2 regions of the Variovorax sp. KBS0712 genome follow, and region 2 is predicted to be linked to the other one. Evidence: predicted binding sites of a transcription regulator. Region 2 holds the regulator's gene; the other holds the start of a gene.
What was found. Region 2 encodes sigma-54, which starts transcription at its own class of promoters, with help from an activator protein. Its sites were predicted from a motif close to TGGCANGNAANCTGCTTT; they were not measured.

Region 1 (7,249 bases), on a different contig from region 2:
GCCGGCACTCACCAAGCTCGTGGCCGAACGGCGCTTTCCGACGCTCGAGCAGAAGAAGGGCGCCTCCTTCTTCGGCAGCGTGCTGCGCTCGCTCGGCGCCACCGTGCTGGCGCTGATCGCGCTGGTGGTGTCGATGCCGCTGTGGCTCATTCCGCCGCTGGTGCTGATCCTGCCGCCGCTGATCTGGGGCTGGCTGACCTACCGCGTGATGAGCTTCGACGCGCTGGCCGAGCACGCCAGCCCCGAGGAACGCGCCGCGTTGCTGCGCGCCCACCGGTTGCCGCTGCTGTGCATCGGCGTGCTGTGCGGCTACCTGGGCGCTGCGCCGAGCATCGTCTGGGCCTCGGGCCTGCTGTTCGCTGCCGCCTTCTTCGTGCTGGTGCCGATCGCCATCTGGATCTACACGCTGGTCTTCGCCTTTTCTGCGCTCTGGTTCGCGCACTACTGCCTCGACGCCCTGACCCAGTTGCGCGCCCAGCGCGCGGCGCAGCAGCCCGCGGCTGGCAGCGGCGACGCGCAGCAGACGCTCGAGGCGGCCGAAGCCACCGAGGCCAACAAGGCCGCTCTTTCTCAATGGAGTTCTCCATGACACGCGCATTCGGTCTCATCGTCGTCGGCGACGAGATCCTTTCCGGTAAGCGGGCCGACAAGCACATGGCCAAGGTCATCGAGCTGCTGGCCGCGCGCGGCCTCCAGCTGGGCTGGGCCGAATACGTGGGCGACGAGCCCACGCGGATCACCGCGGCCCTCATGCGCGCCTTCGCCTCGGGCGACATCGTGTTCTCGACCGGCGGCATCGGCGCCACGCCCGACGACCACACCCGCCAGTGCGCCGCCCAGGCCCTGCGCGTGCCGCTGGCGCTGCACCCCGAGGCCGAGGCGCTGATCCGCGAGCGCATGCAGGACACGGCCCTGGAGCAGGGCGTGCCCTACGAACCCGACCGGCCCGACAACATCCACCGCCTGAACATGGGCGTGTTTCCGCAGGGCGCGTCGATCATCCGCAACCCGTACAACAAGATCCCGGGATTCAGTGTCGAGCACGTGCATTTCGTGCCGGGCTTTCCGGTCATGGCCTGGCCGATGATCGAGTCGGTGCTCGACAGCCGCTATGCCGATCTGTTCACCCGCAACGCCATCGCCGAGAAGTCCGTGATCGTTTTCGGTGCGATGGAAGCCACCCTCACGCCGCTGATGCAGGCCATCGAGCAGGCCCACGCCGGCATCAAGGTGTTCAGCCTTCCCAGCGTGGATCACCCCCAGTACGGGCGCCACATCGAGCTGGGCGTCAAGGGCGACCCCGCAAAGCTCGATGCCGCCTATGGCCAGCTCATCGAAGGTCTGCACACTTTCGATGCGAAGCTTGGCCCTGAATTGGTGCGTTAATCTGCATTGCACCAATTTGGGGATATTTTCCTTTTCCGGCAGCCCCTGGGCCGTCACCTGGGCCTCATCCGGCGGGGTGACAATGGCACAGAAACTGCATCCTCCCGTCCCTGTATTCCTAACCACCATCCAACTCAGGAGAAACTGATGGCAAAGACCGTCGCCGATGTACTCAAGCTCGTCAAGGAAAACGAGGTCAAGTTCGTCGACTTGCGCTTCACCGACACCCGCGGCAAGGAACAGCACGTCACCGTGCCTGTGTCGCACTTCGATGAAGACAAATTCACCTCGGGCCACGCGTTCGACGGTTCGTCCATCGCCGGTTGGAAGGGCATCGAAGCCTCGGACATGCAGCTCATGCCCGACCCGAACACCGCCAACATCGACCCCTTCTTCGAAGAAACGACGCTGATCCTGACCTGCGACGTGATCGACCCGGCCGACGGCAAGGCCTACGAGCGCGACCCGCGTTCGCTCGCCAAGCGCGCCGAGGCGTACATGAAGGCTTCCGGCCTGGGCGACACCGCCTACTTCGGTCCGGAACCCGAATTCTTCGTGTTCGACGGCGTGCGCTGGAAGAACGACATGTCGGGCTGCTTCGTGAAGATCGAGTCCGAAGAAGCCTCGTGGAACACCGACAAGGAGTTCGAGCACGGCAACAGCGGCCACCGTCCCGCAGTCAAGGGCGGCTACTTCCCGGTGCCCCCGGTCGACAGCTTCCAGGACATGCGCTCGGAAATGAGCCTGGTGCTCGAATCGCTGGGCATCCCGGTCGAAGTGCATCACCACGAAGTGGCCAACGCCGGCCAGCTCGAGATCGGCACCCGCTTCAGCACGCTGGTGCAGCGCGCCGACTGGGTCCAGCTGCAGAAGTACGTGATCCACAACGTGGCCCACGCCTACGGCAAGACCGCCACCTTCATGCCCAAGCCCATCGTCGGCGACAACGGCTCCGGCATGCACGTGCACCAGTCGGTCTGGAAGGACGGCAAGAACCTGTTCGCCGGCGACGGCTACGCAGGCCTGTCGGACTTCGCGCTGCACTACATCGGCGGCATCATCAAGCACGCCCGTGCCCTGAACGCCATCACGAACCCCGGCACCAACAGCTACAAGCGCCTGGTGCCCGGCTTCGAAGCCCCGGTGAAGCTGGCCTACTCGGCCAAGAACCGCTCGGCCTCGATCCGCATCCCGTTCGTGGCCAACCCGAAGGGCCGCCGCGTCGAAGCGCGCTTCCCCGATCCGCTGATGAACCCGTACCTGGGCTTTGCCGCGCTGCTGATGGCCGGCCTGGACGGCGTGGAAAACAAGATCCATCCGGGCGAAGCCGCCAGCAAGGACCTGTACCACCTGCCGCCGGAAGAAGACGCGCTGATCCCGACCGTCTGCCACAGCCTGGACCAGGCCCTGGAGCACCTGGACAAGGACCGTGCGTTCCTGACCAAGGGCGGCGTGTTCACCGACTCGTACATCGACGCGTACATCGACCTCAAGATGCAGGAAGTCACGCGCTTCCGCATGGCGACGCACCCCGTCGAGTTCGACATGTACTACTCGCTGTAAGCGGCTCGCCCCCAGGCTGCGCGCACTTCGTGTCGCTTCGCCAACCCCCTACCGGGGGCAACACCTGCGGCCCGGCAAAGCCGGTTCCGCGGTGTTTCGCGAAGGGCGCGAGCCTGATGAGTAAGACAAAAGGACGGCCCCGGCCGTCCTTTTTCCTTGGTGCGGAACACCCTGTCGTGAGCGGGCCCGAATTGCATCAAAATGCGCGTTTGTCGCGCCCTCTCCGGATCCAAATGAAGACTGCTTCCCTGATTTTCCTGGCCGCCGCCTCGTTCGCCACCGCCACGGCGGCGCTCGCGCAAGAGCGCGTCTGGCGCTGCGGCAACGAGTACACCAACAACGCGACCGTGGCCCAGCAAAAGGGCTGCAAGATCATGGAAGGCGGCAACGTCACCGTCGTGCAGGGCACGAAGCCTTCGGGCGGTGGTGGTGGCAGCGCGTCGTCGTCGGGCTCGGGCGGTTCGGCCGCGCGCGCCCCGGCGGGCAGCCCGCGCGTCGAAGGCGTCGACCAGCGCGCCCGCGACGGCGAGGCGCGTTCGGTGCTCGAGGCCGAGCTGCGCAAGGCCGAGGCCCGCCAGACCGAGCTCAAGAAGGAATACAACAACGGCGAGCCCGAGAAGCAGGGCAGCGAGGGCCGCAACTACCAGAAGTACCTGGACCGCGTGGCCGAGATGAAGGCCGAACTCGCGCGCAACGAGAGCGACATCGCCGGCATCCGCCGCGAAATCGGCCGCCTGCCCGGCAAGCCGCAAGCGCAGTAAGCGGCGCGCAGTCCATGGTGTTCGGCAAGAAGGCGACTGGCGCCAATCCGCGCTTTCGCGCCTTCGACCTCTTGTCCACGCTGATCGCCGTGGTCAACAGCGACGGCTCGGTGCTGTTCGCCAACGCAGGCCTCGAAGACGCGCTGGGTACCTCGCGGCGCACGCTCGAGGGCTCGCAGTTCGGCGCCTGTTTCCATGAGCCGCAGGTGCTGCGCACCGCGCTCGACGGCGCCAGCAGCAACGACTTCGCCACGCTGCGCTACGAGGCCTTTTTGCGGCGCGTGAACCACGAGCTGATGCCCGTGCAGGTCACGCTCGCGCACGGCGACAAGAAGGGCGAGCTCATCATCGAGATGTCGCCGCTGGAGCAGCAGGTGCGCCAGGACCGCGAGGAGCGCCTGATCGACCAGGCGCAGGCCAACAAGGAACTCATCCGCAACCTCGCGCACGAGATCAAGAACCCGTTGGGCGGCATCCGCGGCGCGGCGCAGCTGCTGCAGATGGAGGTCGAGTCGCGCGACCTCATCGAATACACCCAGGTCATCATCCACGAGGCCGACCGGCTGCAGACGCTGGTCGACCGGCTGCTGGCGCCGCACCGCCGGCCGCACGTGGTGGGCGACGTGAACATCCACGAGGTGTGCGAGCGCGTGCGCTCGGTGATCCTGGCCGAGTTTCCGCGCGACCTGCACATCGAGCGCGACTTCGACGTCTCCATTCCCGAGTTCCGCGGCGACCGCGAACAGCTCATCCAGGCCACCCTCAACATCGCGCACAACGCGGCGCAGGCCCTGGCCGAGCGCCGCGCGGCGGGCGATGCGCAGATCACTTTCAAGACCCGCGTGGCCCGCCAGGTGATCTTCAACAAGCAGTGGTATCGATTGGCACTGGAATTGCATGTCATCGACAATGGACCGGGTGTGCCGGACACGATCAAGGACCGCATCTTCTATCCGCTCGTTTCGGGCAGGGAAGGCGGGACCGGGCTGGGACTGACGCTTGCGCAAACTTTTGTGCAACAGCATCACGGCGTGATCGAGTGCGACAGCGTCCCGGGCCGAACCGATTTCAAGATATTGATTCCGCTGCCCTAGCGCAGCCCCGGCAACAGAGGAGATGCATGAAGCCGATCTGGATAGTTGATGACGACCAATCGATACGCTTCGTGCTCGAGAAGGCGCTGCTGCGCGAAGACCTGCCCACGCGCAGCTTCACGAACACACGCGAAGTGCTGGCCGCGCTCGAACAGGCCGAAGGCGATGAGCAGCAGGGCCCGCAGGTCCTGGTGAGCGACATCCGCATGCCGGGCGGCTCGGGGCTCGACCTGCTCGACAAGATCAAGGCCAAGCACCCCGGCCTGCCGGTCATCATCATGACCGCCTTCTCCGACCTGGACAGTGCGGTCTCGGCCTTCCAGGGCGGCGCCTTCGAGTACCTGCCCAAGCCCTTCGACCTGCCGCGCGCCGTGGAGCTCATCCGCCGCGCCGTCGACGAAAGCCAGCGCGAAGAGGTATCTGAAGAGCGCATGGTCGCCGCGCCCGAAATGCTCGGCCAGGCGCCCGCGATGCAGGACGTGTTCCGCGCCATCGGCCGGCTGTCGCAAAGCAACGTCACGGTGCTCATCACCGGCGAATCGGGCTCGGGCAAGGAGCTGGTGGCGCGCGCGCTGCACAAGCACTCGCCGCGCGCCAACGGCCCCTTCGTGGCGATCAACACCGCCGCCATTCCGAAAGACCTGCTCGAGAGCGAACTCTTCGGCCACGAGCGCGGCGCCTTCACCGGCGCGCAGACCATGCGCCGCGGCCGCTTCGAGCAGGCCGAGGGCGGCACGCTGTTCCTCGACGAAATCGGCGACATGCCCTTCGACCTGCAGACGCGCCTGTTGCGCGTGCTCAGCGACGGTCACTTCTACCGCGTGGGCGGCCACAACTCGGTCAAGGCCAATGTGCGCGTCATCGCTGCCACCCACCAGGACCTCGAGCAGCGCGTGAAGCTCGGCGGTTTCCGCGAAGACCTGTTCCACCGCCTCAACGTGATCCGCCTGCGCCTGCCCGCGCTGCGCGAACGCGGCGAAGACGTGCCCGCGCTCACGCGCCACTTCCTGCAGCAGAGCGCGCGCCAGCTGGGCGTCGAGCCCAAGCGCATCTCCGATGCGGCACTCGCCAGGCTTGCGGCCTTCAACTTCCCGGGCAACGTGCGCCAGCTCGAGAACATCTGCCACTGGCTGACCGTGATGGCGCCCGCGCAGCTGATCGAGTCGAAAGACCTGCCGCCCGAAGTGATGGCGGGCAGCGGGGCGGAAGGGCATGTGGCGGTGGCCGAGGTGGCGGCGCCCGTGCAGGCTGCGGCGCCGTTGGCCGTCGAGCGCGACGCGTCCGCGCCGGTGGTCGCCGCCCCCGAGGTGGTGCCAGGCGCACCGACGGGCCCCAGCGCCTGGGAAAGCGGCCTCGAGGCCGAAGCTCAAGCGCTGCTGGCCGCAGGCCGCACCGACGTGTGGGACGTGCTCACGCGCCGCTTCGAATCGCGGCTGATCCTCACCGCGCTGGCCAACACGCGCGGCCGGCGCATCGAGGCGGCCCAGAAGCTGGGCATCGGGCGCAACACCATCACCCGGAAAATCCAGGAACTCGGTATCGAATGAAAAGGCCCTCCCAGGGCCTTTTTTTATTACCGGCTGCGCTGGCCGAGCGTGAGGGAATCGAGCTGGAAATTGCCGCTCTTGTCCCAGAGCCAGGTGTCGACGTACGTGTGGCCGCCCAGCTTGCCGGGGCTCGGCAAGGGCGAGGTCGCCTTGACCAGCTCCGCGATCATCGGCGGCACTTCGGGCGCATGGCTGGGCACACGGCTGAAGGTGACGTTGGTGACCTTGCCGTTGGCATCGATCTCGGTCTCGACCACCACCACCGCGTACACCAGCGGCGGGATCTTGCCCTTGTAGATGCGGCTGGCGTACGCCTTGTAGATGTGGCGCGCGCCGGTCTTGCGGTAGGTGCGGATGGCAGGCGTCTGCGCGGTGATGAGCCGCACGGTCGGCACGTCGCGGCTGCCTTCGGTGGCGGTTGCGCCGCCGGGCGATGTGCTGCCTGTGCCGCTTTCCGATCCGCTGCCCGGCTTGAGCACCGAGCAGGCGGTCAGCGCGAGCGCCGCGGCGGCGATCGCGGCGGAACGGGCAAGGCGTGCGGCGATCGGCGTCGTCATGGCCGTCAGGCGCCCGCGCCGAGTTCGAGCACCACCGGGGCGTGGTCGCTCGGCTTTTCCCACTTGCGCGGCACGCGGTCGATGACGCAGCTTTTCACCAGCGGCCGCAGCGGCTCGCTCACGAGGATGTGGTCGATGCGCAGGCCGCGGTTCTTCTGGTAGCCCAGCATGCGGTAGTCCCACCAGGAGAAGCTCTTTTCGGGCTGCTCGAACATGCGGAAGCTGTCCGTCAGGCCCAGGCCCAGCAGCGCCTTGAAGTGGTCGCGCTCTTCGGTGGTGTGGTGGATCGTTTCCTTCAGGCCCACGGGGTCGAAGCTGTCGCGGTCTTCGGGCGTGACGTT
Region 2 (7,249 bases):
GCGCGCTGTTGCTGGCCGGTGCCGCCTCGGGCGCCCTGGCCGAAACCGCCGACCGCACCAAGCCGATGAACATCGAGTCCGACTCGATGCGCTACGACGACCTGAAACAGACCAGCGTGTTCACCGGCAACGTGCTGGTCACGAAGGGCACGATCATCATCCGCGGAGCGCGGCTGGACGTGCGCCAGGACGCCGAGGGCTACCAGTACGGCGTGGTCACGGCGGCGCCCGGCAAGCTGGCCTATTACAAGCAGAAGCGCAACGCCGGCGACGAGTGGATCGAGGGCGAGTCGGAAGTCATCGAGTACGACAGCCGCGCCGACAACGTCAAGTTCATCCGCCGTGCCGTCATGCGCCGGCTGATCGGCGCCACGGCCAACGACGAAAGCAGCGGCGCGCTGATCGTCTACGACCAGAGCAACGACACCTACACCGTCAACGGTTCCCTCGTGCCGCCGAACGCCGGCGTCTCGGCGGGCGGCGGCGGTCGCGTCAAGGCCATCCTCACGCCGAAGGCCACGCCGGCCCCGGCGGCGCCCGGCTCCGCACCCGCGGCCGGCGGCAAGAAGCCCGCGGCTCCGGCTCCCACCCCCGCGCCCGGCGCCGGGCTGCGCCCGAGCACCACGCTGGGCGGCACCGAAGGGGAAGGGCGCAAGTGATCGAAACCGCAGGAACCCAGACCGCCGACGGCATTCCGGGCAGCCGCCTCGTGGCGCGCGGCCTCAAGAAGAGCTACGGCAGCCGCACGGTCGTGAAAGACGTCTCGCTCGATGTGCAAAAGGGCGAGGTCGTCGGACTGCTCGGCCCCAACGGTGCGGGCAAGACCACCTCGTTCTACATGATCGTCGGGCTGGTGCGCGCCGACGCCGGCGAGATCACCATCGACGGCGAGCCCATCGCCCACATGCCCATCCACCGCCGCGCGCGCATGGGCCTGAGCTACCTGCCGCAGGAAGCCTCGATCTTCCGCAAGCTCACGGTCGAGGAAAACGTGCGCGCCGTGCTCGAGCTGCAGCGCGAGCCCGACGCCAACGGCCGCATGATGCCGCTGACCAAGCAGCACACCGAAGAGCGCCTGGCCGACCTGCTGGCCGACCTGCGCGTGGACCATCTGCGCGATTCGCCCGCGCTCGCGCTGTCGGGCGGCGAGCGCCGCCGCGTCGAGATCGCGCGCGCGCTGGCCACGCAGCCGCGCTTCATCCTGCTGGACGAGCCCTTCGCCGGCATCGACCCGATCGCGGTGATCGAGATCCAGCGGATCATCAGCTTCCTGAAAGAGCGCGGCATCGGCGTGCTCATCACCGACCACAACGTGCGTGAGACGCTGGGCATCTGCGATCACGCGTTCATCATCAGCGACGGGCACGTGCTGGCACAAGGCACACCCTCGGAGATCGTCGACAACGCCGAGGTACGCAGGGTGTACCTGGGCGAGCACTTCCGGATGTAAGGGAGGGTCGGGTCTCCATGAAGCAAGGGCTGTCCCTTCGCGTCTCGCAGCATCTGGCGCTGACGCCACAGCTGCAGCAGTCCATTCGCCTGCTCCAGCTCTCCACGCTCGAACTGAGCCAGGAAGTGGAGCAGATGCTGGACGAGAACCCGTTCCTCGAACGCACCGCGGAAGAAGCGGCGCGCGAGGAGTTCGGGCTGGACACGGCCGACGCGCCGGTGCCGCGCGACGACGCGGGCGAGGGGGAGGCCGAGTTCACGCCGTCCGCCGCCAGCACTTCCTCCACGTCCAGCGACACCACCTCCTCGACCCCCGACACCGACGGCCCCGCCGCCGAGATCGCCGAGCGCGAGCCCGACTGGGAAGGCGACGGCACCGTCGACATGGCGCCCGACGACAGCGAGTGGGGCAGCGACGCGCCCGCGCGCCAGAACAACCTGGGCGACGACGAGCGCGCCGATGCCACCGAACTCGCGCGCAGCCAGGAGTCGCTGCAGTCCTTCCTGCACCGCCAGGCGCTGAGCCTGCGCCTGAACGAAAACGACTGCGCCGCGCTGCGCTTTTTGATCGAGTCGCTCAACGACGACGGCTACCTCGAAGACTCGCTGCCCGCGCTGGCCTCGGGCCTGGCGGGCGACGACAACGACCAGTTCGACGACCTCGTGCACCACTTCCAGGTGGCGCTGGGCCTGCTGCAGAGCCTGGAGCCGGTGGGCGTCGGCGCGCGCGATCTCGGCGAATGCCTGAGCATCCAGCTGAAGGCGCTCGCCAGCGAAGACGAGACCGAGGCCGAAGCGCTCATCCGCAAGACCGCCATCGCGATCTGCAAGCAGCCGATGGAGCTGCTCGCGCGGCGCGACTTCAAGCGCCTGGCCACGCTCACGCGCACCAACGAAGAGCTGGTGCGCTCTGCGCTGCAGATCATTGCGCGCCTGGAGCCCAAGCCGGGCCGCCGCTTTGTCGACGTCGAACGCAACATCGTCATTCCCGACGTGATCGTCACCAAGACCGGGCGCGGCACCAACGTGAAGTTCCGCGTCATGCTCAACCCCGAGGTCATGCCGCGCCTGCGTGTGCACGACATCTACGCCGGTGCGCTCAAGTCGCACAAGGGCGAGGGCAGCCAGGCGCTGTCGCAGCGGCTGCAGGAGGCGCGCTGGTTCATCAAGAACATCCAGCAGCGCTTCGACACCATCCTGCGCGTGAGCAACGCCATCGTCGAGCGCCAGAAGAGCTACTTCGTGCACGGCGAGCTGGCCATGCGCCCGCTGGTGCTGCGCGAGATCGCCGACGAGCTGGGCCTGCACGAGTCGACCATCTCGCGCGTGACCACCGCCAAGTACATGGCCACGCCCTTCGGCACGGTCGAGCTCAAGTACTTCTTCGGCTCGGCGCTGGGCACCGAGACCGGCGGCAACGCGTCGAGCACCGCGGTGCGCGCGCTGATCAAGCAGTTCGTGAGTTCGGAAAGCATCAAGAAGCCGCTGTCCGACAGCCAGATTTCCGAGATGCTGAAAGAGCAGGGCATCGAGTGCGCGCGCCGCACCGTCGCCAAGTACCGCGAAGCGCTGCGCATCGCGCCCGCCAACTTGCGCAAGGCCCTGTAGAAGACCGACGATGACGAGCCGCCTGCTGTCGCGCTGTGGGCATTGGGTGGTCGTCATCGCGGCGGCGCTGCTGTTTGCCGGCTGCGCCACGCTGCCCGACGAGGCACCGCGCCCGCCCACCAAGGCCATCGCCGTCTCGGCCGACACCGCGCTCGGCAAGATCGCGCTGGGCTCGCAGCCCGACCCCGACCTCAGCGGCTTTCGCCTGATGCCCGGCGGCGACTTCGCCTTCGACACGCGGCTGCAGCTGGCGCGCCGCGCGCAGCGCACGCTCGACGTGCAGTACTACCAGATCGAGAACGACGAGACCGGCCGCTACCTGTTGCGCACCCTGCGCGATGCGGCCCAGCGCGGCGTGCGCGTGCGCCTGTTGATGGACGACCTGTACACGTCCGGCGAAGACGAGCTGCTGCTCGGCCTGGCCGCCACGCCGAACGTGGAGCTGCGCCTGTTCAACCCGTTCCCGGCCGGGCGCGGCAGCTTGCTCAAGCGCTTCACCGCGTCGCTGTTCGACTTCAGCCGCGTCAACCGCCGCATGCACAACAAGCTCTTCATCGCCGACGGCGCGATGGCGGTGGCGGGCGGGCGCAACATCGGCAACCAGTACTTCCGCCGCACCACCGGCCCCAACTTCATCGATCTCGACACCTTCGTCACGGGCGCGCTGATCCCGCGCCTGGGCGTGCTGTTCGACCAGTACTGGAACAGCCCGCACGTGCGCCCGATCGGCGCGGTCGTGCACACCGACCTGCCGCGCGAAGAACTGCAGCGCCGCTTCGACGCCGCCACCGGCCCCGACACCACGCCGCCGCCGCCCAGGCCCGCGCCCAACGACCTGCTGGGCTACAGCCCGGTGGCCGACGACCTCGACGCCGGCAAGCTCGGCCTGATCTGGACCACCGCCGAGGCCTACGCCGATTCACCCGACCGCGTGATCGGCAAGACCGCGTCGTACGGCGGCGTGCCGCTGCTCGACGTGGACAGCGTGCGCTACAACGTGGTCGAGCAGATGCGCCGCGCGCGCAGCGAGGTGACGCTGGTCTCGCCCTACCTGATCCCGGGCGCGTCGGGGCTGGAGGTGATGCGCGAGATCCGCGGGCGCAACGTGAAGATCAGCGTGGTCACCAACTCGCTCGCCGCCACCGACGAGCCGCTCGTCCACACCGCCTACCGCCGCTACCGCGCCGACATGCTCGCGCTGGGCGCCGAGCTGCACGAGCTGAGTTCCGCGCGCACGCGGCGCAGCGTGCGCCTCGGCCTGTTCGGCACGTCGGTGGGGCGGCTGCACGCCAAGTCGGCGGTGATCGACCAGCGCATCCTGTTCGTCGGCTCGATGAATTTCGATCCGCGCTCCGAAATCCACAACACCGAGATCGGCCTGTTCATCCGCAGCCCCGAGATGGCGCAGCAGACCCTGAAGCTGCTCGATGTGCTCAAGCAGCAGGGCGCCTACCGACTGCGCTTTGCTGAAGGCGCCGATGCGGGAGCCACCGGCTCGCGGCGCATCGAGTGGGTCAGCGAGGAAGGCGGCAAGACCACCGTGCTGCACGAAGAGCCCGACTCGGGCTTCTGGGACCGCACCATGCTCGAGCTGCTGGCGCCGCTCACGCCCGAGAGCCTGCTCTAGCGCCTCAGGTGCCGCGCACCGCCGACCACACCAGCCGCAGGCCCAGCAGGCCCATCACGCCGCCGGCGGCGCGGTCGATCCAGGTCTTGTAGCGCAGGTAGGCCGCGCGCGGCGCGGCCGAGGACAGTGCCAGCGCGACGATCGCGTACCAGCCCGTCTCGATGCAGAAGATCACGGCCGGCACGGCGAGCGCCAGCACCAGCGGCACCTCGCGCGGCAGGAAGGCCGCGAAGATGCTCGCGTACACCACCGCCGTCTTCGGGTTGCTGATCTGCGTGGCCAGGCCGAGCAGGAAGGTGCGTCCGCTGCGGCCCTGGCTGCGGGGCGAGGCGTCCGTGTCGGGCGTGATCGCGAGCGGCTGGCGCGCGCCGCGCCAGATGCGAAAGCCCAGGTAGATCAGGTAGGCACCGCCGAAGGCCTTGATCGCGAGGTACAGCGCCGGTACCGCGAGGAACGCCGCCTGCAGCCCGGCCAGCGCCGCGATGGAGAACGCCAGCCCGCCGGCGCCCATGCCCAGCGCCGCCGCGAGCCCGTCGCTGCGCGAGGCCACGGCGGTGCGCGCCACCATCACGAAGCTCGGGCCCGGGCTCATCGCGCCCACGGCCATGGCGCCGGCGATGCCGAGCAGGGACAGGAGGTGGGCGTCGGTCATGAGTGGGCTCCGGTGGGGGATGGGTTCATTGCACGTTCACGGCTTCGACCTGCACCAGCAGCTTCACCTTGTTCTCGAAGCCGAAGTTCAGGCCCCAGGTGATGCCCCAGTCGCTGCGCTGCACGGTGGCCTCGAAGTCGCCGCCGCAGACCTGGCGGTTGATCAGCGGGTTCAGGTAGCAGTTGAAGCGCACGGCCTTCAGCGTCACCGGCTTGGTCTGGCCCATGAGCGTGAGCGTGCCGGGCACATCGGTCACTTTGTCGCCGCTGAAGTCGATGCGCTCGGCCACGAAGCGGCCGGTGGGAAATTCGGCCACGTTGAAGAAGTCCTTGCTCTGCACGTGGCGGTTGAGCAGGTCGACGCCGGTGTTGATGGAGCTGATGTCCATCGTGATGTCGACCTTGCCGCTGGCGCCGGTGCCGTCGATCTGCACCGAGCCGTCCTTGGTGCTGAAGCGGCCGCGGTTGGTGGTGGTGCCGTAGTGGCCCATCTCGTACATGACGAAGGTGTGGGTCGGGTCGATCACGTAGCTCGCATTTTTGACCGGCCCGCCCGCGGGCTTGGCGGCCAGCGGCGGCGCGGTGTATTCCTGGGCCGTGGCGGCCAGTGGCAGGGCCGCGCCCGCACACAGGACCGCGGCGAAGAAGAGCTTGTTCATGGCAAGGGAAGAAGGATGCATGGGAAATGAAATCGTCGTCACAGCGGCCCGAGGCCCGCGAGCGTCAGCTTGAAGCGCACCTGCACCTCGTTGCCGACCACCGAGGTGTCGGTCCATTCGCCGTCGCCCACCTTGTAGTCGAGCCGCTGGATCGTGAGGGTGCCCGTGGCGACCGAGTACGCGCCGCCCGACGACACGATGCTCACGGGCACCGTCACGTACTTGCTGACGCCCTTGATGGTGAGCTTGCCGGCCATCTCGAAGCGGCCCTCGCCCAGCGCCTTGATGGCGCTCGAGCGGAAGCTGGCCTGCGGGAAATGCGCGGTGTCGAACCAGGTCGGCTTGGGCAGCTCGGCATCGCTCATGGGCACGCCGAAGCCGGCGCTGGCGGTGTCGATCTGCAGCACGACCGAGCCGCCCTCGGGCTTCTTCGGGTCGAAGGCGACCTGCGCGTCGAAGCGCTTGAAGCTGCCTTCCACCGGCACGCCCATCTGCTTGCTGACGAAGGCGATCTGGCTCTTCTCGGGCACCAGCTTCGCGGTGGTGGCCGGCAGGGGTTCGGCCGCGGCGTGCAGCGCGAGGCCGAAGAGGGCGGCGGCGCCCCACGAAAGACGGGTCGTCATCCGGCGGATTCCTTGCGTGGCGCGGGCCACATGCGTTGCAACAGACCGTCGTGGTCGATCCAGTGGTGCTTGAGCGCCGCCGCCACGTGCAGCAGCGTGACGCCGGCCAGCAGGAAGGCGCTGCGCTGGTGCAGCGGCTTGAGCACGGCCTCGGCGAAGTCCTTGTCGACCGCCACCAGGTCGGGCAGCGGCAGCAGGCCGAACCACACGACCGGCACGCCCATGCCCGAGCTGTAGGCCCAGCCGAACAGCGGGACCGCGAAGAACAGCAGGTACATCAGCGCATGGCTGATGCGGTGCGCGGCCCGCTGCCAGGCCGGCATGGCAGCCAGCACCCGCGCCGAGAGCGGCGGCGGGCGGTGCGTGAGGCGCCACAGCAGCCGCAGCGCCGACAGCAGGAGGATGGTGATGCCGGCCCACTTGTGCCAGCTGTAGAGCTTCAGGCGCTGCGGCGAGAAGGGCAGGCCCGTCATGTAGAGCCCGACGCCGAGCGAGCCGACGATCATCGCCGCGAGCAGCCAGTGCAGGGCCATCGCGACCCGCCCGTAGCGGGGCTCGCGCAGGGCGGCGGCGCCAACGGCAGGAGCGGGAAGGGGTTCGACGGGCATCGGGGCAGGGGCGGCGGCGGCCTG

Region 1: a site for sigma-54 is predicted at 1,470-1,487, ahead of glnA (type I glutamate--ammonia ligase). Genes of this name have one in related genera too.

Annotation. Positions count from the first base shown of each region.
Region 1 is NZ_VCCD02000001.1:2,818,426-2,825,674, reverse strand. It holds gene FFI97_RS13110 (EI24 domain-containing protein) at 1-589, shown strand, start outside; gene FFI97_RS13105 (competence/damage-inducible protein A) at 586-1,386, shown strand; gene glnA (type I glutamate--ammonia ligase) at 1,534-2,949, shown strand; gene FFI97_RS13095 (hypothetical protein) at 3,183-3,710, shown strand; gene glnL (nitrogen regulation protein NR(II)) at 3,725-4,804, shown strand; gene ntrC (nitrogen regulation protein NR(I)) at 4,831-6,351, shown strand; gene FFI97_RS13080 (hypothetical protein) at 6,378-6,908, opposite strand; gene xth (exodeoxyribonuclease III) at 6,914-7,249, opposite strand, start outside.
Region 2 is NZ_VCCD02000002.1:1,552,753-1,560,001, reverse strand. It holds gene lptA (lipopolysaccharide transport periplasmic protein LptA) at 1-659, shown strand, start outside; gene lptB (LPS export ABC transporter ATP-binding protein) at 656-1,450, shown strand; gene rpoN (RNA polymerase factor sigma-54) at 1,468-3,057, shown strand; gene FFI97_RS24235 (phospholipase D family protein) at 3,068-4,684, shown strand; gene FFI97_RS24230 (LysE family translocator) at 4,689-5,336, opposite strand; gene FFI97_RS24225 (YceI family protein) at 5,362-5,994, opposite strand; gene FFI97_RS24220 (YceI family protein) at 6,033-6,617, opposite strand; gene FFI97_RS24215 (cytochrome b) at 6,614-7,225, opposite strand.